Regions from separate parts of the Pantoea sp. SGAir0430 genome, predicted to be linked through region 3. Evidence: predicted binding sites of a transcription regulator. Region 3 holds the regulator's gene; each other region holds the start of a gene.

Region 1 (3,462 bases), 360 kb from region 3:
CGGCCGCTTGGCGTCCAGCCGAAAGGCGGGGTGATCACGCCGCAGCCGGCGTTTATGCAGATGGTGCGTAATGAGCTGCAGGCGAAGCTGGGCGATAAAGTCAAAGATCTGTCCGGCGTGAAGATCTTCACCACGCTCGATCCGATTTCGCAGGATGCCGCGGAAAAAGCGGTTGAAGACGGCATTCCCACGCTGAAGAAACAGCGCGGGCTGAAAGATCTGGAAACCGCGATGGTGGTGGTCGACCGCTTCAGTGGTGAAGTGCGCGCCATGGTCGGCGGTGCCGATCCGCAGTTTGCCGGCTATAACCGCGCGCTGCAGGCACGTCGCTCGATTGGCTCACTGGCAAAACCGGCGACCTATCTGACCGCCCTCAGCCAGCCAAACAGCTACCGCCTGAACAGCTGGATCGCCGACGAGCCGATTGCGCTGAAACAGCCAAACGGTTCGGTGTGGAAGCCGATGAACGACGATCGTCGCTTCAGCGGTAAAGTGATGCTGGTGGATGCACTGACTAACTCGATGAACGTGCCAACCGTTAACCTCGGTATGACGCTGGGACTCGATGCGGTAGTGGATACCTGGACCAAACTGGGCGTGCCAAAAGATCAGCTGCATCCGGTACCGGCCATGCTGCTGGGGGCGCTTAATCTGACGCCGATTGAAGTGGCGCAGGCGTTCCAGTCAATTGCCAGCGGCGGTAACCGCGCTGCGCTGTCGGCGGTGCGCTCGGTGATCGCGGAAGATGGCACGGTGCTGTATCAGAGCTTCCCGCAGGCGCAGCGCGTTGAGCCGGCGCAGGCGGCGTATCTGACGCTGTATACCATGCAGCAGGTGGCCGATCACGGTACGGCGCGGGCGCTGGGCGCACGCTTCCCGGGTGCGCATCTGGCGGCGAAAACCGGTACCACCAATGACCTGATCGACAGCTGGTTTGCCGGTATTGATGGCAAAGAAGTGGCGATCACCTGGGTTGGCCGCGACAACAACCAGACCTCGAAGCTGTACGGTGCCAGCGGTGCGATGCAGATCTATCGTCGCTACCTCGACAACCAGGCGCCGATGCCGCTGGTCCTGACGCCACCGGAAGATATCACTCAGATGAATATCGATTCGGCCGGTAACTTTGTCTGCGGCAGCGGCAGCAGCACATGGCGTTCGCTGCCGGTGTGGGCGCTGGATCCGAACGCGCTGTGCCAGCAGCAACAGCAGCAGCAGCAGCAACAGCAAGAGCAGCAACAGCAACAGCAACAGCCGCAGGGCGAGCAGAAGGACTCTGACGGCGTCGCGGGTTGGATTAAAGATATGTTTGGCAGTAAATAAGCCATCCGGCACTGCACCGGCTTTCCACCTTCAGAGCCTGTGCGGTGCCGGCGCTTTACCACCACGTGGCGGCGCCCGATACATGGCGGCGCTCCAGCCTGAGTCTTGCATAAAAGCTGAATTTAACTCCCTCTGGCGCTGCGGCGCCTTTTCTTTGCCCGCCATTTTTTTAGCCGCGATCATGGATATGTGCGATCCGCTGGCAAACTCACCGCCATCAGGCATTACATCTTGCGGTGCTTGCCGGGTTTCGCCTAAAATCCGTGCGTCTAATAATCATTCTCGTTTCCATTCGCCTGCATTGTTCTATTTTCATGAGATCCCACTATGAATGCGCGAAACACTTTTCCTTGTTCTCTGCGCGCGGTGACCACCCGTCGACCGCTCGCGTTATTGATTTCCCTGACTCTGGGCACACTCAGCATGCAGGCGCTGGCCGAAGATACCGTGGTGGTGACGGCTGATGGCGGCAGCGGCGTCGCGCAGGAGAGCGCATGGGGACCGTCGCCGACCATCGCCGCCAAACACAGCGCGACCGGCACCAAAACCGATACGCCAATCGAGAAGAATCCGCAGTCGGTGTCGGTGGTGACGCAGGAAGAGATGTCAATGCATGCGGTGACCAGCGTCAAAGGTGCGTTTAATTACACGCCAGGCGTGCTGACCGGTAACCGCGGCAGCTCGGACGTTATCGACGCGCTGTCGATTCGCGGCTTCAGCGAAACCAACACCAACCAGTATCTGGATGGCCTGAAGCTGCAGGGTGACAACTACTCCGAATTCGCTATCGATCCTTACTTCCTCGAGCGCGCGGAGCTGCTGCGCGGTCCGGTTTCGGTGCTGTACGGTAAGAGCAACCCGGGCGGTGTGGTGTCACTGGTGAGCAAGCGGCCGACCCAGGAGACGCTGCGTGAAGTCCAGTTCCAGATGGGCACCGATAACCTGTTCTCCACCGGCTTCGATTTTGGCGGCTCACTGGATGATGACGGCGTTTACAGCTATCGCCTGACCGGCCTGGCGCGCAGCGCCGATGCGCAACAGGAGATGAACAAAGAGAAGCGCTATACCCTTGCGCCTTCGTTCAGCTGGCGTCCCGATGCCAATACCCGCTTTGACCTGTTGACCTACTTCCAGAACGAACCGGAAACCGGCTATTACGGCTGGCTGCCGCGTGAAGGCACCGTGGTGGGCATCACCCGGCCGGACGGCAGCAGCTATAAGCTGCCCACCAATTTTGATGAAGGCGAAGACAGCAATAAGATCTCGCGCAACACCAAAATGGTTGGCTATAACTTTGAGCACAGCTTTAACGACACCTGGACGGTGCGCCAGAATCTGCGCTATGCGGAGCTGAAAACGAATTATCGTAGTATTTATGGCAACGGCTATTTGCCTGAGTCACAAGAGATTACACGTGGTTCAGCCATTTCCGATGAGAAACTGAATCAGTTTGCTGTCGATAATCAGGTGCAGGCAAAATTTGCTACCGGTGCGGTCGATCATACGCTGCTGATGGGGGTTGATTATCAGCGCACCCGTAATGATATTGATGCTGCATTTGCCTCCGCAGCGCCAATCAATGCGATCGATCCGCAGTACGGTAATGATGCTGTGGGTGCCGCCTTCCCCTATCAATATCTGAACCGTCAGGAACAAACTGGCCTGTATACGCAGGATCAGATGGAATGGAATAAATGGGTGCTGACGCTGGGCGGGCGATACGATTATGCGATGACCTCCGCACTGAACCGTAACGGTAACAGCGAAGTAAAAAACCACGACCAGGCATTTACCTGGCGCGGTGGTGTGAACTATGTGTTTGATAATGGTATCGCGCCGTATTTCAGCTACAGCGAATCCTTTATCCCAACGGCTGGCACCACGGTTGATGGGAAACCTTTTGACCCATCCCGCGCGAAGCAGTATGAGGCTGGCGTAAAATACGTACCAAAAGATCGCCCGATTGTGGTCACCGCAGCGGTTTATCAGCTGACTAAAACCAAAAACCTGACGGCAGATCCGAACAGCCTGCAGTTTAGTGTGCAGGGAGGGGAGATTCGCTCACGTGGCGTCGAGCTGGAAGCCAAAGCGGCGCTTAACGCCAACATCAACCTGACGGCGGCTTACTCATATACCGAT
Region 2 (3,462 bases), 620 kb from region 3:
GGCTGTACATTGGTGAGCCGAGCGCCGAGGCGATTGCGGCGCAAGCCCCGGATCTGATTATCGTCAGCGCCACCGGTAATGACTCCGCCCTGAAGCTGGTCAGTCAGCTGTCCGCCATTGCCCCCACGCTGGTGGTCAACTACGACGATAAGAGCTGGCAGGATGTGGTTACGCTGCTGGGGCAGGCCACCGGCCATGAAGCACAGGCAGCGCAGCGCGTAAAAGAGTTCGACGATCGCGAAGCGGCGCTGAAGCAGGCCATTACGCTGCCGCCGCAGCCGGTCTCCGCGATGGTATGGAACGGTGATGGCCGGGCAGTGAATCTGTGGACCGCCGCATCGGCGCAGGGCAAACTGCTGCAGCAGCTCGGTTTTACACTGGCGCAGCCGCCGGCCGACACGCAACAGGGGCACAGTATGGGCCAGCGCAAAGACATTATTCAGCTCTCGGGCGAGAATCTCGCCGCCAGCCTGACCGGCCACAGCTTCCTGCTGTTTGCCGGCGATGACAAAACTGCGCAGTCAGTGCTGAGTAACCCGTTCCTGGCACAAAACGCGGCGGTGCGCGATAAGCAGGTCTATGCGCTGGGCATCGACACCTTCCGCCTGGATTACTACAGCGCCAGCAATCTGCTGACGCGTCTGCATCAGCTGTTCGTCAAATCATGATGTTTGCTGCGCCAGCACCGGCGCGGGCGCCTGATAGCGCCGTAATCCTTTCATCATCAACCACATCATGACGCCAAGCAGTGTCGCGGCACAGCCAAACGCCGCGGCAGCCTGCGCCGGTAACAGCCACGAACCGAGGGCACCAATCAGCGCGGCGCCGAGGGCATCGCCGCACACGTTCTGCGCCGTCCACAGGCTGTTGATGCGGCCCAGCAGATGATCTGGCGTCAGCAGCTGAATCATTGCGTATTGCACCAGGCTGTTGATGGCACTGAAATAGCCGAAGCCCGCCAGACACAGCAGCGCCAGCCACAGCGTCGGCATCAGGCTGAACAGGCCCAGGGCGACGAAACCGGCCACGGCGCTGCCCAGCACCAGCCGCCCCGGGCGCGCCGCCTGTTTCAGCCTGCCGCTGGTAAATGCACCCACGGCGGCACCGAGCGGCACGGCGGCGTACAGCATACCGAGCTGGTCGGCGCTGACTGACCAGTGCGGTGCCAGCGCCGGGTACAGCACGCGGATGGCGCTGGCCAGCGTCACCAGCGCACCGGTCAGCGCCACCATGCCGACCAGCGGGCTGGCGAACAGGAACTGCACGCCGGTTGCCAGCGCCCGCAGCGGATGCTCGCGCGGCTGCGGAGGCGGGGGCAGCGCAGGTAGCTGCAGCAGCGTCAGCACCGTCAGCAGCGTGCCGAAGGCGGTCAGTCCGTAATTCCACAGCACGCCGCCGTGCGCGATCACCACACCAGCAATTGCCGGCGATAAAATCGAGCCGAAGCGCACCGTCAGCATGGTGATCGCGCCGGCCTGCATAATGTTTTCGCGTCCCACCAGCGCCGGCGTAGCGGCCAGCAGCGCCGTGACGCCAATCGCACCGAAAAAGCCGTCCCACAAGCCCAGCAGATAGACCGCCAGCAGCGAAGGCGCGGGCAGCGCGGCATTTATCGCCAGCGCGACAAAGCCCAGCCCGCAGGTGGTGCGGGCAAACAGGATCAACTTCTTACGCTCATAGCGATCGGCCAGCACGCCGCCGGTCAGCAGGCCAGTAAACATGCCGGCAGCGGACAGTGTGACGGCGAGGCCCACCAGCAACGGTGAATGGGTCATCTGCTGAATCTGCACCGGCACGGCAACGGCCAGCATGCCGAGCGCCACAATCGAGATAAAACGCGCAATAAACACCGCGCGAAACGCCGCGTGGGTTTTCAGCAGTGAGAGATCGATAAAGTGAGAGGGTTTGTTCATTGTTTCGCCTTTTTGCACCAATTTTCCTCATCATCCGCGAGGCGACTCATGGTAACATAGGCAAACGCGAGTAATAACGATAACAAATATCATTATCACATTATGTTGCACCGCAACGACGTCGAACAGTGAAGGTTTAGAACGCTATGCGCCAGATCCGTGCATTAGCAGGCTCAGGGATTCTGCTTTTGCTCCTCATGGCGCTCAGTCTGATGCTGGGTGCCAAATCAATACCGCTTTCCGATGTGTATCACGCTCTCACCGCCTCCTGCTCCAGCGCGGAGTGCATCATCGTGCGCGATGCGCGCCTGACGCGCACGCTGGCCGGTTTGCTGGCTGGCGTGGCGCTGGGGCTGGCGGGCGCGCTGATGCAGAGTCTGACGCGTAACCCGTTGGCCGAGCCGGGCATTCTGGGCGTGAACGCCGGTGCCGGTTTTGCCATCGTGCTCGGCATCGCGCTGCTGGGAGCGGACTCCCCGCTGCAGTGGCTGACGCTGGCCTTCAGCGGCGCGCTGCTGGCGGCGCTGCTGATGACGGTGATTGGCGCGATGGGCGGCGGGCGCGTCAATCCGGTGCGTCTGACGCTGGCAGGCGTGGCGCTGGCGGCGGTGCTGGAGGGCTTAACCTCCGGCCTGTCGCTGCTCAATCCGGACATTTACGATCACCTGCGCTTCTGGCAAAGCGGCTCGCTGGATATCCGCGATTTCAGCGTGTTGCGTACCCTGAGCCCGGCGGTGCTGGCCGGTGCGGCGCTGGCGCTGGGGCTGGCGCAGTCGCTGAACAGCCTGAGCATGGGCGGCGATATGGCGGCGGCGCTGGGCACGCGCGTGGTGCGCACTCAACTGCTGGGCCTGCTGGCGATTGCCTTACTGAGCGGCGCGGCGACCGCCGCCGTCGGACCGATCGCTTTTATCGGCCTGATGACGCCGCATTTTGCCCGCTGGCTGGTGGGCAACGATCACCGCTGGCTGCTGCCAGCGACGGCGCTGATCACCCCGGCGCTGCTGCTGGCGGCGGATATTCTGGGGCGGATGATGGTGGCAGGCGAACTGCGTGTCTCAATAGTGACCGCCATCCTTGGTGCGCCGATGCTGATTTTGCTGGTACGGCGCCAGCGCGGGCGAGGTGGATTATGACGCGGCGCGCCTGGTTGCATGGCGGCTGGCTGCTATTAGCGTGTGCGCTGCTGACGTGGCTGGCGCTGACGCGCGGTGCGCTGCCGATTACGGCGGAGCAGGTGTGGCAGGCGCTGCGCGGGCAGGGAGCGGCTAATGTGCAGCTGATTGTGGTGGAGTGGCGGCTGCCGCGCGTGCTGATGGCGCTGCTGATCGGTGCGGCGCTGGGTGTCAGCGGGGCAATTTTTCAGTCGCTGCTGCGCAACCCGCTCGGCAGCCCGGATATTCTCGGCTTCAATACCGGCGCTTACAGCGGTGTGCTGGTGGCGCTGGTGCTGTTCAATCAAAGTATTACCGCAATGACCGGGGCCGCGCTGATCGGCGGTATCGCGACGGCTGCGCTGGTGTACCTGTTTGCCTGGCGCAACGGGGTG
Region 3 (3,462 bases):
CGATGAGATCTTCGCGGCAATCCGCGCGGTCAGTGCAGCTGGCGTCACGCGCCGCAGCGCTGCGGCCGACGTGATGCGTGAACACGTGCGCGAAGAAGGCGTGATTCAGTTCATTCTGAAATCTTTCCATGAAGGCGAATGGCGCTTTAACGTGCCGGTGTTATGGGACAATTATCCGGTGCTCTCCGGCTGGCAGGAGGTGCCCGCGTGGCCTCATCCGGCGCTGTTTATTCGCGGCGGTGATTCACCCTATCTGGACAATCAGCACCGTGATGCGCTGCTGCGCCAGTTCCCGCAGGCGCAGGCGCACATTATCAGCGGTGCCGGCCACTGGGTGCATGCCGAAAAACCCGATGCCGTACTGCGCGCGGTGCGCCGCTTTTTTAACCTGTAAAAGCAAAAGCTTGCTACGGGCGGTTTAGGGTTGGCGTCGCGCCGGGCGCTGGAGTATGATGTCGCGCTAAAAATTTGCCGCGGATGCTTTTTTCGCCGCGGTCGGGCCGATAAATGTTTAAATCGCGCAGCGCCTTTCCGCCGTTCGCGCCCACGCAGTTTCACAAACCATGGCAAAAGAACAGACAGATCGTACCACGCTCGATCTCTTCGCAGACGAGCGGCGTCCCGGTCGCCCTAAAACCAGTCCGCTGTCGCGTGATGAGCAGCTGCGCATTAATAAGCGCAACCAGCTGAAGCGCGACCGGGTGCGCGGCCTGCGCCGCGTTGAGCTGAAAATGTCCAGCGAAGCGGTCGACGCGCTTAATACGCTGGCCGAGCAGCAGAACATCAGCCGCAGTGAACTGATTGAACAAATGCTGCTGGCGCAGCTCAAACTGGCGTAACGTGCGCAGACCGCACGCTGGAACACAAACTCAGCGCTTTACACATTCCGCGCTTTTCGCCGGTCTGCTATCATTCGCATAACTGTGTCGTCTTCTGACTTACTTTCACAATCAGGATTTAAGAGGTTACTCACTCCATGGCAATCGTAGGCATTTTCTTCGGCAGCGATACCGGCAACACTGAAAACATTGCAAAAATGATCCAGAAACAACTGGGTAAAGATGTCGCCGAAGTGCATGACATTGCTAAGAGCACCAAAGAAGATCTCGAAGCATTCGATATTCTGCTGCTGGGTATTCCGACCTGGTACTACGGTGAAGCCCAGTGCGACTGGGATGACTTCTTCCCGACGCTGGAAGAGATTGATTTCAACGGTAAGCTGGTAGCGCTGTTTGGCTGCGGCGATCAGGAAGATTATGCCGAGTACTTCTGTGACGCGATGGGCACCATTCGCGACATCATTGAGCCAAACGGCGCAGTGATTGTGGGCCACTGGCCAACCGAAGGTTACCACTTCGAAGCCTCTAAAGGTCTGGCAGACGACAAACACTTCCTCGGCCTCGCCATCGATGAAGATCGTCAGCCTGAACTGACTAACGAGCGCGTCGACAAATGGGTTAAGCAGATCTTTGACGAGCTGCAGCTGCAGGCGATCATCGAAGCCTGATGCTTTCCTGTCCGATGTGGGCGCTGGCTCACATCGGGCAATGGAATTACCTATAAAAATAATAGCTACGGTTTTTTAACTTTTTCCCTCAATTCTGTAGAATACCCGCAACGGTCATCTGCTTATTCCTCGGGCATCAGACTGAGACTGCGCGAAAAGGAACATCGATCTGCACGATCCCGCTGAGGTTCACGACATTTCTCCTTACAGCATCCGGGGAATTGTCCGCCGCAGCCGGTTTTCATTTCGCAGGCTGAGCTCTATAATGAGACGCAAATGAGAATGCGCGTTGACCACACATTCAAGGCCTTTGCGCCGTAAGTGACTAGCAAAGTAACAGGACAATATCCGCATGACTGACAACAACTCCGCATTGAAAAAGGCTGGCCTGAAAGTCACGCTGCCCAGACTGAAGATTCTGGAAGTGCTTCAGGGACCCGGACCCGAGTCCCATCATGTCAGTGCGGAAGATTTGTACAAACGCCTGATCGACATGGGCGAAGAGATTGGTCTGGCGACGGTATACCGTGTTCTGAACCAGTTTGACGACGCCGGCATCGTGACGCGTCATAACTTCGAAGGCGGGAAATCCGTGTTCGAACTGACCCAGCAGCATCATCATGATCACCTGATTTGCCTCGACTGCGGCAAAGTGATCGAGTTTAGCGATGAATCTATCGAAACGCGTCAGCGTGAGATTGCAACACGCCACGGTATCAAACTCAGCAACCACAGCCTGTATCTGTACGGCCACTGTGCGCTGGGAGACTGCCGCGAAGACGAGACGCTCCACGATCAGTAATTGAATATGCTATGCAGTATAAAAAAACCGGTGCCAGGCACCGGTTTTTTTATGGCTGCGTTCAGGCGACCAGCGTTTCCTGCAAATAGCGCCAGCGCGGAACCGGCGTGCTGCAGTCCAGCACCGCCAGCGAAATGCGGGTCTGGTTGTTGCCGTTAAGCATTTGCAGTTCGTGATACTGAATGGTCACTTCCTGCTGCTGCTGGGAAATGATGGCATGCTCACTGGTGGCGATTCGCATCCCTTCCCGCTGCCCGTGCAGTTTGCGAAACAGGGTTTCAGTGTCATTGAGATCGAGCTGTTTGCCTTGCGGCGTCACCATTTTGAAGTCGGGATGAAAGTGCGACAGCAGCAGATCCATACTGTCATCGCTGCCTTCGGCCTGATTAAAAATACGTTCGATAAGCTGATGTAAAACCACCACGCTATGTTTGGCTTCCAGAGCGAGACTTGTCATTTTTCTTCCTTCGCTAACCCGCACAGCAACATTTAAGAGCGCATAGCCTACCTGAAAATAACGATTTCACACGGGTAAATTAGTTAATTTTATTAAAGTCAGATTAGTCGTAATCGCGCGCAATTACTGTTTTTTGTCTGGTTCAGCATAATCGATTCCCGTTTGCAGATAACGGGCAATAAAAAAGGGCGATTGCTCGCCCTTTGCTGATCATATCGTGCTATCAAGCAGTAAAATTATTCGCCGATTTTTGCCCAGGTATCACGCAGACCCACGGTGCGGTTGAACACCAGTTTCGACGGCTGCGAGTACACGCTATCAGCGCAGAAGTAACCTTCGCGCTCAAACTGATACGGCGCCAGCGCGCTGGCGGCACGCAGACCCGGCTCAACGAAGCCCTGTTTGATCTCCAGCGAGTTCGGGTTAATGGTGGTGAGGAAATCCTCGGCCGCGCCCGGGTTTGGCACGCTGAACAGACGATCGTACAGGCGGAATTCAGCAGGCAGCGCGTGAATCGCCGATACCCAATGAATAACGCCTTTGACCTTGCGGCCATCGGCCGGATCTTTGCTCAGGGTGTCGACATCGCAGGTAGCGTAGATGCAGGTGATGTTGCCGGCTTCATCTTTCGCCACGCGCTCGGCACGAATGACGTAAGCGTTGCGCAGACGAACTTCTTTACCCAGCACCAGACGC
Region 4 (3,462 bases), 450 kb from region 3:
GCCATGCTATTTGGCGTGACGTACGGCGTATGGCCATCGTTGCCGTCCACGGAATCCTTAAAGCGCAGATGGTTGAGCGTATAACCGGCGACGGTGCTGAACCGTTCGGTCAGCTGGCTGCGCGCCTCCAGTTCAATGCCCTGTGCATGCACTTTGCCGGACGGGGTGTAGGTGCCGTCCTGCACGTTACGGTTGGCCACATCGTTCTGCGTCAGATCGTACAGGGCCACGCTGTAGAGATCGCGCGTGCCGTTCGGCTGGTATTTCACCCCGGCTTCATACTGTTCTGAGGTGGTCGGTTTTAGCTGATTCCCGTCGGGATCGGTCAGCGAAGCCGGGGTTATCGCCTGGCTCCAGCTGACGTACGGCGACACGCCGTTATCAAAGGCGTACAGCAGCGCGGCGCGGCCGCTGACGTGATCGTCCTGACGACGACTATTGCCATTCTCTGACACGATGCGGTCATAGCGACCAGACAGATCCAGATGCCAGCGCTGCCACGCCATCTCATCCTGCAGATAGAGGCTGCTCTGATAGTAGCGGCGCGTCTGCGCTGTCCAGAGGTAATCCGGCTGGCTGCCGATGGCCTCGCCGCTCCAGGCATTCAGCGGTGAGGCAGCGCCGCTGGCGTCGCTCAGATCATTTTTGTAGCGGTGATACTCCGCGCCGAGCGTGACGCGATGCTGCAGCGCACCGCTGGCAAACTCCGCCTGCAGCTGGTTATCGGTCGCCCACGCGCTGAGCAAAGAGCGCTCACCAGAGTAGTAGCGATTGAGCAGGTCCGGATTGTCGCTGTTCCAGCCAATCTGGTACACCTGGTCGAGCGCCACGCTGGAATGGCTGTAGCTGCCGGTGCTGTGCACCGACCATACCTCATCGAAACGGTGCGAAAAGTCGTAGCCGTAAATCTGCTCATGACGTTTGAACTGATCCAGCGCGCTGTCGCCCTCATAGAAGCCGTCGCTCAGCCAGCGGCCATTGTGGCTGTACAGCGTGCCTTCCGCCGGCACCGAGCCGTGATAGCCGCCTGAGGGATCTTTTTGCAGATAAGCACGCAGCAGCAGGCTGGTGTCTTCATCCGGCTGCCACAGCAGCTGGGGTGACAGGGCGTATTTCTCTTCGCGCGTGTGGTCGTACTGGGTATCGCTGTTGCGCGTGATGCCGGTCAGGCGGTACGCCCATTGATCGTTAATTGCGTCGGTGTAATCAAAGGCGGCGCTGTTACTGGCATTGCTGCCGGTGGCGAAGCGTAAATGGCCCTGTGAAGCAAACTGCGGCCGCTTCGTGACCATGTTCACCAGCCCGCCCGGCACCGTCTGGCCATAAAGGGCAGAAGAGGGGCCTTTAATTACGTCGATGCGGTCAAGGAACCAGTTATCCACCTGCAGGATGTTGAAGCTGCCGCCGTCGCTCATCACGCGCAGACCGTCAAGGAAGGTGTTGTCGACGTCACCGCCGTGGAAACCGCGCAGCGAAATGGTGTCGTAACGCGTGGCCGCGCCACCAAAGTTGGTGAAAACCCCCGGGGTATAGCCCAGCGCCTGGTTCAGATCCTGCGCGCCCTGATCGTCAATCTGCTGACGCGTCACTACGGAAATGGACTGCGGCGTGGTGACGAGTGGACGATCGCTTTTCGTGGCGCCGCTGCGGGTGGCGAGATAGCCCGCCGTAGGCGAGGTGGCGCTCTCCTGCGGCTGTGCGGTGACCACCAGAGAGGGTTCGGCTACGCCGAGTGCCGGAAACGCCAGCGCCAGCGCGCACAGCAGCCGGCCACGGTTGAGGGGGAACAGCGCGGTCATAATGATTCCTTTGGCTGAGAACAAAAGCCGCACCACACCAGCGCGGCGGTTAATGATGAGAAAAAGAGTCATTTTAAGATTGAGAATTATTATCTTTTAGTAAGGGGTGTTTCAAGATGTAAAAGATAAGTAATGGAAAAGTGTGATGCGCAGGGGGATGCCGCAGCGCCGGGCGTGGCCATCGCCTGGCTGTGGCATCGGGCTTGAGAAGCAGGTGCGCACGCCGGCGCACCTGACGTCAGGGTTATTTCGCCGCGTTTAGCGTCGGCATTGAGGGGATGTCGCGCGTGCTGTCACAGGTTTTATCTTTCGGACAATACTTATCCAGCAGCTTCAGCGTTACGCCGTTGGTCCAGCCAAAGCCGTCCTGCAGCGGATACTCGCCGCCGCCACCACCGCCCAGCTGGGCGCCGTCGACCACATACTTCTCAACCAGCTTGTGCTCGCGATCGTAAGTTTGCTGCACATTTTGCAGGAAGCGCTGACCGATCTGCTGTGCCAGCTGGTTCTGCTTGTAGTGCTCCAGACCTTCGACCGCTACCCACTGCAGCGGGGCCCAGCCGTTAGGCGCATCCCACTGCTGGCCGTTGTTTACCGTCGTGGTGACCAGCCCGCCCGGTTTCAGCAGCTGTTTTTCCACTGCGGCGGCGGTGCGTTCCGCCTGCTTGTCGCCCGCCAGCTGCATATACAGCGGGAACAGCGTGGCGGCGGTGAGCTGGTTGTGCACCTGCTTTTTCTGGAAATCGTAGTCGGCATACCAGCCCTGTTTGTCATCCCACAGGTAACGATTGATCGCCGCCTGGCGCTTCTCTGCATCCGCCGCAAACTGCTGCGCTTTATCATTCTGTTTTGCCAGCTTCGCGGCTTTCGCCAGCGTCTGCTCCAGGTGGAACAGCAGGCTGTTGAGGTCCACCGGGGCCAGCTGGGTGGTGCGAATCGAGGCCAGATTGTGCGCATCGGTGAACCAGCGTGAGCTGAAGTCCCAGCCCGAGGCGGCGCCCGCGCGCAGATCGCGATACACCTGCTGTTTATTGCGCTCAGGCGCTTTTTTCGCGGTGTTGACATCGTCCAGCCAGGATTCGGTGCGCGGCACGTCACGGTCATCCCAGTAGCGATTGAGCAGGGTGCCGTCGCTCAGCTTCACCACGCGCTTGCTCGCCTGGCCGGCAGCCACCTTATCGCTGTCCGCCATCCAGTAGTCATACTCTTTTTGCAGCTGCGGCAGATACTGGCGGTAAACGTCGTCTCCCTTGTGGCTGGCCAGCAAATCCACCATCAGGCTGAAGAACGGCGGCTGCGAGCGGCTGAGATAGTAGCTGCGGTTGCCGTTAGGGATGTGGCCGTACTTGTCCAGCTCGCTGGCGAAGTTGTCCACCATATCCTGCACCCGATCCCAGTGGCCGCTCTCTGCCAGCCCGAGCATGGTGAAGTAGCTGTCCCAGTAATAGACTTCGCGGAAACGCCCGCCTGGCACCACGTACGGTTTCGGCAGTGGCAGCAGCGAATCGTACTGGCTGGCCGTTGGCGTGCTGCGCGTCAGCACCGGCCACAGACCATTGATGTGCGCGCGCAGGCTCTGGCCGGCGGGCGGCACGTATTTATCCTGCGCTTTGGGCAGGGTGAAGTTGGTATCCACGAAACGCCTGAGATCGAAATTACGCTG

Evidence for each region. The regulator Fur, encoded in region 3, represses iron uptake genes when iron is present. The targets are predictions, from matches to a motif close to ATAATAATGAGAACNACTATCAA.
Region 1: fhuA (ferrichrome porin FhuA) is a predicted target of Fur. The motif match lies at 1,593-1,615, and genes of this name have one in related genera.
Region 2: fepD (Fe(3+)-siderophore ABC transporter permease) is a predicted target of Fur. The motif match lies at 1,984-2,006, and genes of this name have one in related genera.
Region 4: E7738_RS06530 (TonB-dependent siderophore receptor) is a predicted target of Fur. The motif match lies at 1,873-1,895, and genes of this name have one in related genera.

What each region holds. Positions count from the first base shown of each region.
Region 1 is NZ_CP039427.1:2,164,146-2,167,607, reverse strand. Features, by position in the region: gene mrcB (bifunctional glycosyl transferase/transpeptidase) at 1-1,323, shown strand, start outside; gene fhuA (ferrichrome porin FhuA) at 1,651-3,462, shown strand, end outside.
Region 2 is NZ_CP039427.1:2,419,898-2,423,359, reverse strand. Features, by position in the region: gene fepB (Fe2+-enterobactin ABC transporter substrate-binding protein) at 1-668, shown strand, start outside; gene entS (enterobactin transporter EntS) at 663-1,913, opposite strand; gene fepD (Fe(3+)-siderophore ABC transporter permease) at 2,060-3,049, shown strand; gene fepG (iron-enterobactin ABC transporter permease) at 3,046-3,462, shown strand, end outside.
Region 3 is NZ_CP039427.1:1,804,013-1,807,474, forward strand. Features, by position in the region: gene ybfF (esterase) at 1-394, shown strand, start outside; gene ybfE (LexA regulated protein) at 564-839, shown strand; gene fldA (flavodoxin FldA) at 977-1,507, shown strand; gene fur (ferric iron uptake transcriptional regulator) at 1,860-2,309, shown strand; gene E7738_RS08710 (hypothetical protein) at 2,371-2,766, opposite strand; gene glnS (glutamine--tRNA ligase) at 3,003-3,462, opposite strand, start outside.
Region 4 is NZ_CP039427.1:1,355,630-1,359,091, reverse strand. Features, by position in the region: gene E7738_RS06530 (TonB-dependent siderophore receptor) at 1-1,799, opposite strand, end outside; gene treA (alpha,alpha-trehalase TreA) at 2,044-3,462, opposite strand, start outside.